2 regions of the Kurthia sp. 11kri321 genome follow, and region 1 is predicted to be linked to the other one. Evidence: riboswitches for the same ligand, from Rfam matches in the RefSeq annotation. Region 1 holds a riboswitch; the other holds the start of a gene.
What was found. A riboswitch is a leader RNA that binds a small molecule or an ion and turns the genes downstream of it on or off. The one in region 1 is predicted to bind FMN.

Region 1 (4,439 bases):
CGCCGTTTCGACTTCATCATTCATCCAACTATAAATAAAAATCGGTACAGCTACTGTTGAACCTAGTAAAGAATGGAATAAAAAAGATACACCTGAAATATTTCGTTTGGATGAAGCAAAAAAGTCCGATACATAGGATATGATCAATCCATATGTAAAAATCAAAGGAAATGAATACATACTAATGTTTAATGCCGAAGTCAAAAAATCATCTTGCTGATTACTATATAGCATCGGTAATATAAAAAACGCAGCAAGAGATGTAATGAAAGCACTGAGTAGTTTCCTTTCGGTCACAAAGCTTCCCCTCTCTATTTTATCAGTCATTTTTTCTCATATTGAAGCAAATTTCTTATTTTTTAATTTGTTCAATCGTCTTTGTCTTATTATACATATTTCTAATCTTTTTGCAAATTCTCTGACATTTATTGTAAGTTGTTACTTTAAAATGATATTTTTCTGTCATATTCGTCGCATACTTTACGTTGTTGTCACGAAAAAAAGTGTTGACCTTTTTTCATTTTTTCATTATATTTTGGTTAACTACTTTTAAAATAAGTTTACACAAAGGGGATTTTTATGAGAAATGAACAATTGAAGATGTGGATTCTTTCCGCATTATTCGCAGCAATTATCGGGATTTTTGCACAGGTTACGATTCCACTGCCACTCATTCCAATTACAGGACAAACATTTGCAATTGGTTTAGCTGTTACAATTCTAGGACTTCGTTATGGCTCACTATCTGTGTTTATTTACATATTACTAGGCGCAATTGGGATTCCAGTCTTCAGTGGTATGTCAGGTGGTCTAGGCGTTGTTGCAGGACCAACTGGTGGCTATATTATCGGCTTCTTACCAGCAGCTGTAGCAATCGGTTTATACCTTGAAAGATTCGGTTTTACAAAGGTACAAGCAATCATTGCTAATATTATCGGAATGATTGTAACACTTGCTTTCGGTACAATCTGGCTAAAATTCAGTGCTGATTTATCTTGGACTGGTGCATTTATGGGTGGTGTCTATCCATTCTTACTTGTTGGTGTGATTAAAGCCATTTTATCTGCATTAGCAGGTATTGTTGTACGAAATCGCTTATTACATGCGCAATTACTACGTGTACAACATTAAAACTCATACAAAAAGCTTTGGCATTTAAGAAAATGCCAAAGCTTTTTTATCGTTATGCTTGGAAACTTCTGCGTTCTTTCGTCATCCACTTACCCATTACATTAAATAATAGTAGGAAGACAATTGTTACAAGAACACCTTTAATAATATTGAATGGTAGCACACCCGCTACGATTGTAGCACGTAATGCAGCCCCTGTTTCAACAGGCATGTTTAAGAAGTAATTATACATTGGCATAAAGACGAAGTAATTTAATACACTCATACCTACTGCCATAGAGATTGTACCTACAACAAGACCAATTCCCAATCCTTTTTTTGTACTTAATTTTTTATAAACAAAGTACGTTGGAAGGATAAATAATAAGCCTGTTACAAAGTTTGCCATATGCCCTACTGGTACACCCGTTGGACTGCCTGTGTATACCCAGTCAATGACATTCTTTAGTAACTCGACTAAAATCCCTGCAAGTGGTCCCATAATAATCATTGCGACTAACGCTGGGATATCACCGAAATCTACCTCTAAAAAATTCGGGAATGGCGGAATTGGGAAATTAATTAAGTGTAGTAAAAATGCAATACTACTTAGCATCCCAATTGCAATCATGCGACGTAACTTCTTGTTCTTCATATTCTGTTTTCTCCTTTTGTTGCGGATCACTTCAAAAAGAGGTAAGGCTGCGTGTGCTTATTTAAAATAGAAATCCCACGTAGAAGTACTTCTACGCGGGAGAATTAGGCAACATTAAATAAACGTTGTTCACTCATTTTTTTTGAACACAACGCTGTACCTTCACCTTCTCCCATCCAGACTATACTGTCGGCTTTGGAGTTGCACCAAATCAACCTGTTAAGGTTCGCGGGCTGAGAAATGTTAAACACTTCATTACCGCCGGTCGGGAATTACACCCTGCCCCGAAGATGAACCGTATTTATTTTTTTCACACATTCATCATACAAAAAAAGTCTTGAATTGTAAAGAGAAGTTTCTCTCGAATTCAAGACTTTTTCTTTATTCATTAAATTTCATCTGGTAGTGGTAGGAAGAATGTAAAGGTTGTACCTACATCTACTTCACTTTCTACTGTAATACGACCTCGATGTGCATTAATAATATTACTCGCAATAGCTAAACCTAAACCTGTGCCACCCTTACCTCTTGTTCGTGCTTTATCTGCTTTATAAAAGCGTTCAAAGACATATGCAAGGTCTTCTTTCGGAATACCAGCACCATCGTCTTGAATACGAATGCGCACTTGTCCTGCATATTGGTCTGCTAGCACTTTTACATGGCCGCCACTTGCTGTATGACGAATTGCGTTATCCACTAAATTCGTTACAACTTGTTCGATGCGGTCTTCATCAATCTGAACGCGCGCATCATCTGAGAACTCTGTTTCATAACTTACTTCGATTCCTTTTTCTTTCCCGCGCTGTACGAACTTCTGTGTCATACGTTCAAATACTTGATTAATACTTAAGTCATCAAGATATAAACGCATCTTCCCAGATTCCATACGCGCTAAATCGAGTAAATCGGTTACTAATCGGCTCATACGCTGTGATTCATCATAAATAATACGCATCATTTCATTTCGTTCTTCTTCAGATGATACAACACCATCTAAAATCGCTTCACTATATCCTTGAAGCATCGAAATCGGCGTGCGTAGTTCATGTGATACATTCGCAATAAAGTCTGAACGTAATTTATCAAGGCGGTGTTCTTCTGTCTTATCTCGTAAAACAGCTACTGCACCACGTACTGATTCAGCGCTATATAAAGGACTGATTGAAATGACATAATATGCACCATCAATTTCTAATTCTTCCTCTAGTTCTTCTTCTAAATCAAGTACATGTTCTAGCATATGATAGATAGCTATTGGCAATGGTTTTGACTGATCTTCTTTCGATAAGAACCATTTTTGTAATAACAACTCTGCTGGTGGATTACTTAACAAAATCGTACGATCACGATTAAACGTAATTACTGCATCTGTCATAGACGTTAAAATACTTGATAACTGTTCTTTCTCTTGATTAATGACTTCCACATGGTGCTTTAACTGTCTACCCATTTGATTGAAGGCTGTTGCAAGCTGTCCAATCTCATCACGACTCAATACAGGTACTTTTGAATCGAACTTGCCTTTTGCGACTTCAAATGCAGCTTCACGCATTTTACGAAGCGGTGAAGTAATACGACTTGATAAGAAGAACGCAAAGAATGTCGTTAACACTAAAGCAATTGCAGCAGATAAAAAGACGATTTTTGTTGTCTCTTTTGTCGTACGATGAACAGCATCTGGGCTTTGATAGATGAAAACTGCACCATGCACTTTTTGGTCTACATTAATCGGCGACGCGAGTACAATATAATTCTCCATATGTTCTTTATCTGTTGTAGATGGTAATAACATCTCTTTTACAATCGGTTCATCTGATTCATAGACCTTGTCAAAAGCATGATTTTGAATGATTTTTTCACGAATTTCTTTTTGGTTTAACCCTTCTTGAAGTGAATATTGAATCTTCCCTTGCTTAGAAGAAATTAAAGCATTCGTTTCTTCTCCTAAAATATCGTTAATAATGGATTCTGTAGCAGCGAGCGAATCATGTTCATTCACAATTCGTGCAATGGTTGTAGCTTCTTGGCGTAATGTTTTTTCTGCTTGTTGTGTATTAAAATTCGATAAAAATTCGAGCATGAGTACTGTGAAAATAAACAGTACAAATGAAACGAGAAGCAATATGGTTACCCATAGCTTCCCGACAACACTATTCCATATTCTAGTCATTTACGACCTCGAATTTATAACCTACGCCCCAAACCGTTACAATCATCTTCGCCGCATCTTCTGATACGCGATTTAACTTTTCACGTAAACGCTTTACATGCGTATCTACTGTACGTAAATCACCGAAGAAATCATAATGCCATACTTCTTTTAATAGCTGCTCACGGTCAAATACTTTATCTGGTGACTTCGCTAAGAAATAAAGTAATTCGTATTCTTTCGGCGTTAAGTTCACTTCTTCCCCATCTGCTGAAACGCGGTGCGCATCATGGTCAATTGTTAGATGCGGGAAGACTACTAAATCTTTTGAAGCCGATGTAGATGAAATAGGTGAGTAAGCAGCTGAGCGACGTAAAATCGCTTTAATACGCAATACAACTTCACGTGGACTAAATGGTTTTACAATATAGTCATCTGCACCAATTTCAAACCCTTGTACACGATTCGCTTCTTCGCCTTTTGCTGTTAATAAGACAATTGGTGTTGTCTTTTTCTCACGAATAT
Region 2 (4,439 bases), 640 kb from region 1:
AACTTTTAATTCTTCAAGGTTTAACCCATCTTCTTCTAATGTAACAGGGTAGAATGACGGTTCACTCATTGTGAAGGCCTGAATCGCACCTAAATAACCAGGTTCTTCAATAATAATGCCATCCCCAGGATTAATTAACACTTGAGATAATAATGATAGTGCTTGTTGTGAACCTGTTGTTAATAGGATATCATCTGCTGTAATACCTAAGTCATGCTTACGATTATATTTATCTGCAATATATTGACGTAGTGGTAAGTAACCATTCGTTGAAGCATATTGGAAAATTTTGCTTCCATTCTCATCGATTGCACGATTGATTGCTTCTTGTAAATTTTCAAGTGGAAAAGAAATCGGATTTGGTAAGCCACCTGCGAAAGAAATGACGTCTGGCGCGTCCGTAACTTTTAAAATATTTCGGATGAATGATGAGGGCGTATTTAATACGCGGTTAGAATATTGCATGTGCGATTCTCTCCCTTTTTCTGACTTTTTTTAAAAGTATAGCACTCTAATGATTGAATCACAAGATATAAGTCTGTTTTGTAAACAAATAAATTTAAAAAAATAGCTAAAATAATACTTAAAGTAGAAAAAAAGGACAAATAAACGATTTAATAATTCTGATAATTCTAATTATTTTAATAATTTATTCGATAAATTGATATGCATTGCATAATGTTACATCGTTCGTTATCCTTAATTTATTGTTGAAATAAAGGATGAATTCAATATGAAGAAACTAATTAAAATAATTGGTGCACTTGTTGTACTTTTTGTTTTTTATATAGCTAATAATCAATGGCTACAATTATCAAAACATACGTTACAAGTAAAAACATTACCAAAAGAAATGAATGGTTTAACAATTGTTCAAATTTCAGATTTGCACGATGCGAAATTTGGTCGTCACCAACAACGACTAATTGAACAAGTAAAAAAGCAAAAACCCGATTTAATTTTTTTAACAGGCGATTTAATTGATCGCAATAATTATAAACTGGGAAGAAGTCTAGAAGCAGTTGATGGTTTTACAAAAATTGCCCCGACTTATTTTGTCGATGGTAATCATGAAATTTCAATTAATCGAGTTAAAGAGATTCATACAGCACTCCAAAAAAGGGGCGTGCATGTTTTAAATAATGAAGCAGAAACATTCCATTATAATGGTGCGCGTATTCAACTTATCGGTATTAGTGACCCTTTATCCGGCGAAACAACAGAAGATATGCTAGCAAAAGCGCTGGTGAATGTTCCACAAGATCAGTTCAAAATCTTATTAGCACACCGTTCAGAATTTGGAGAAAAATACGCACAAGCTGGAATTGACCTTGCATACACAGGACATGCACATGGCGGACAAATTCGCTTACCATTTTTAGGTGGGTTAGTCGATCATGATGCCTCACTATTACCGAAACATACAGAAGGAATTGAACAAGTGGAACAGTTGCAACACGTAATTAGCCGTGGTCTAGGAAATAGTCTCTTCCCACTACGTGTCTTCAACCGCCCAGAAATCGTCGTTACAACTTTAGAATCGAAATAAGTGGACGAGTGACCCATTTTCGCCTTCGAGTGGCCCGTTTGAACGAGCGAATGTCCTAAATCAATCAGCGAGTGACCCGTTTCGCCAGTCGAATGTTCGAATTCACACGATCCCAGTCAATTTAAGTCCCTCTCGAATCACTCAAAAGCCACGTAATCATTCGTGGTCTTTTGAGTTTTTTTGTAAAAAATCTAGTTTTCTGAATAAATTAGTGGTATGGTATAGCTACAATTAAAAAAATCTTCGGGGTCGGGTGAAATTCCCAATCGACGGTGATGCGCGTTAGAGCGATAAGTCCGTGAGCTTTTCGGAGCAGGAGCTGGTGAGAATCCAGGACCGACAGTATAGTCTGGATGAGAGAAGATGCAAAAAATTTGTTTATGATGTGAAAAAATCATAGGCTTATTTGAACATACCTTTTTCATCGACCTCATGTAAATGAAGGTCTTTTTTATTGTGACAACAGAATCGTCTTCGGGGTCGGGTGAAATTCCCAATCGACGGTGATGCGCGTTAGAGCGATAAGTCCGTGAGCTTTTTGAAGCAGGAACTGGTGAGAATCCAGTGCCGACAGTATAGTCTGGATGGGAGAAGACATGTAAAAATTTGTTTATGATCCGAAAAATCATAGGCTTATTTGAACATACCTTTTTTCAGCGACCTCATGTAAATGAAGGTCTTTTTTGTTGTATCAAACTGAATAATCCTTCGGGGTCGGGTGAAATTCCCAATCGACGGTGATGCGTGTTAGAGCGATAAGTCCGTGAGCTTTTCGGAGCAGGAGCTGGTGAGAATCCAGAACCGACAGTACAGTCTGGATGGGAGAAGGATGTGTGAACAAAACTTGTTAAAAAGACGTATGTCAACAGGTTTATTTAGACATGAATTTTAATCATTCTTCCATAAAACTACCCTGAATTGTTTCATCAATCGAGGGTAGTTTTTTATTTTGGGAAAGGAGTGGTTCGTATATTTACAGGGATTGTAGAAGAAGTTGCGACAATTCAATCGATTCGACAAGCGAATGAAAATATGGTGTTGCAAATTCAAGCAGAAAAAATTTTACAAGATGCGAAACTGGGTGATTCGATTGCAGTAAATGGTGTTTGCTTAACAATTGAAAAATTAGAGCAGTACGCTTTTCATGCGACAGTTATGAAAGAAACCTTTCATACAACAACACTACATCGTCTACAGCTACGTGAAAAAGTGAATGTTGAAAGGACTTTACAGTTGCAAGGACGATTAGGTGGACATATTGTGACAGGACATGTTGAAACAGTCGGGAAAATTCAGAGAATCTTAAAAACATCGAACGAAATTCGCTTAACGATTGAAACAGAACCGAAATTCATCAAACAGATGGTGCCAAGAGGTTCTGTGACATTGGACGGGATTAGCTTAACGATTTTTGCGTTAAACGCGCGGACATTTGAAGTTTCGCTTATTCCGCACACATATGAAACAACGATTTTGCATATGAAAAAAGTACGTGATGTCGTCAATATCGAAACGGATTACATCGGAAAATATGTACAAAGCCAAATGGCGACAATTTTAACAGAAGATTTTTTACGAAAAAATGGATTTTGAGGTGAAAGAACATGCAAGAAATAGAAGAAGCACTTCGTGTTTTACGAGCTGGTGGCATGATTATCGTGACTGATTCTGAAACACGTGAAAATGAAGGGGATCTCGTTGCATTAGCAGAAACGATTACACCTGAACAAGTAACATTCATGGCAATTGAGGGGCGTGGATTAATTTGTACACCTATTTCTGAAGAAATGGCGACACGCTTAGCATTAGCGCCGATGACAGAAGATAATACGGATAATCATGGAACAGCCTTTACAATTTCGATTGACCATATCGATACGACAACAGGTATCAGTGCTTATGATCGTGCATTAACCATTCAAGCTTTAACAAGTGAACAAACCGTAGCACAAGATTTTCGTCGTCCAGGACATGTGTTTCCGCTTATTGCAAAAGCTGGTGGTGTATTAGAACGTGATGGGCATACGGAAGCAGGAGTGGATTTGGCAAAGTTATGCGATAAAAAAGAAGCAGCAGTAATTTGTGAAATTATGGGTGATGATGGACATATGCTGACAGGTGAAAAGTTGACCGCATTTGCTAAAAAACACGTATTACCTATCATTTCAATCGAAGCATTAAAACAATATATTGAACAAACAAAAGGAGCGTATTCAAAATGAACATGATCGAAACAACATTAATCGGAAAAGACTTAAAAGTTGGGATTGTATTAGGAAGATTCAACGAATTCATCACAAATCGTTTATTAGAAGGAGCAGTAGATGGTTTAAAAAGACATGGTGTAGCAGAAGAAAATATTGACGTCGTAAAAGTACCAGGTGCTTTTGAAATTCCATATATGGCAAAACAATTAACAGGTTATAAAAAATATGACGCAATTATTGGGCTTGGAACGGTTATTCGTGGTGCAACAACTCATTATGATTATGTGTGTAATGAAGCGGCAAAAGGAATTGCTTCAGTATCACTTGAAACGAATGTGCCAATTATTTTTGGCGTTGTCACAACGGAGTCAATTGAACAAGCTGTAGAACGTGCAGGAACAAAAGCAGGGAACAAAGGTTATGATTCGGCTGTAGCAGCAATCGAGATGGCAAACCTTCATCGTCTATTAGAAAAATAGACTAGTGTAGATGACCTAGTATGTTTTATGCCAATAGATTGCTAGTTTCAAATCGTATAAAATGACTTGAAACCTATACTCATATAATAAACCTATATCTTTAGTTCGAAAGTCGTTGTTTTGTATAGTCAGCCTATTGAATGACAGTTATAATACTCATTTGGAAAGAGTATCCATGTTTTCAATATAGGAGGGACTATAGGG

Region 2: another riboswitch for FMN. It lies ahead of ribE (riboflavin synthase); the one in region 1 lies ahead of ASO14_RS09900 (ECF transporter S component).

Annotation. Positions count from the first base shown of each region.
Region 1 is NZ_CP013217.1:1,946,262-1,950,700, forward strand. It holds gene ASO14_RS09890 (hypothetical protein) at 1-297, opposite strand, end outside; gene ASO14_RS09895 (biotin transporter BioY) at 580-1,131, shown strand; gene ASO14_RS09900 (ECF transporter S component) at 1,184-1,765, opposite strand; FMN riboswitch at 1,926-2,061, opposite strand; gene ASO14_RS09905 (ATP-binding protein) at 2,154-3,935, opposite strand; gene ASO14_RS09910 (response regulator transcription factor) at 3,928-4,439, opposite strand, start outside.
Region 2 is NZ_CP013217.1:1,309,385-1,313,823, forward strand. It holds gene ASO14_RS06745 (aminotransferase-like domain-containing protein) at 1-465, opposite strand, end outside; gene ASO14_RS06750 (metallophosphoesterase) at 734-1,549, shown strand; FMN riboswitch at 1,785-1,918, shown strand; FMN riboswitch at 2,016-2,149, shown strand; FMN riboswitch at 2,250-2,383, shown strand; gene ribE (riboflavin synthase) at 2,510-3,142, shown strand; partial or broken gene ribB (3,4-dihydroxy-2-butanone-4-phosphate synthase) at 3,154-3,738, shown strand; gene ribH (6,7-dimethyl-8-ribityllumazine synthase) at 3,768-4,235, shown strand; gene ASO14_RS06770 (SH3 domain-containing protein) at 4,439-4,439, shown strand, end outside.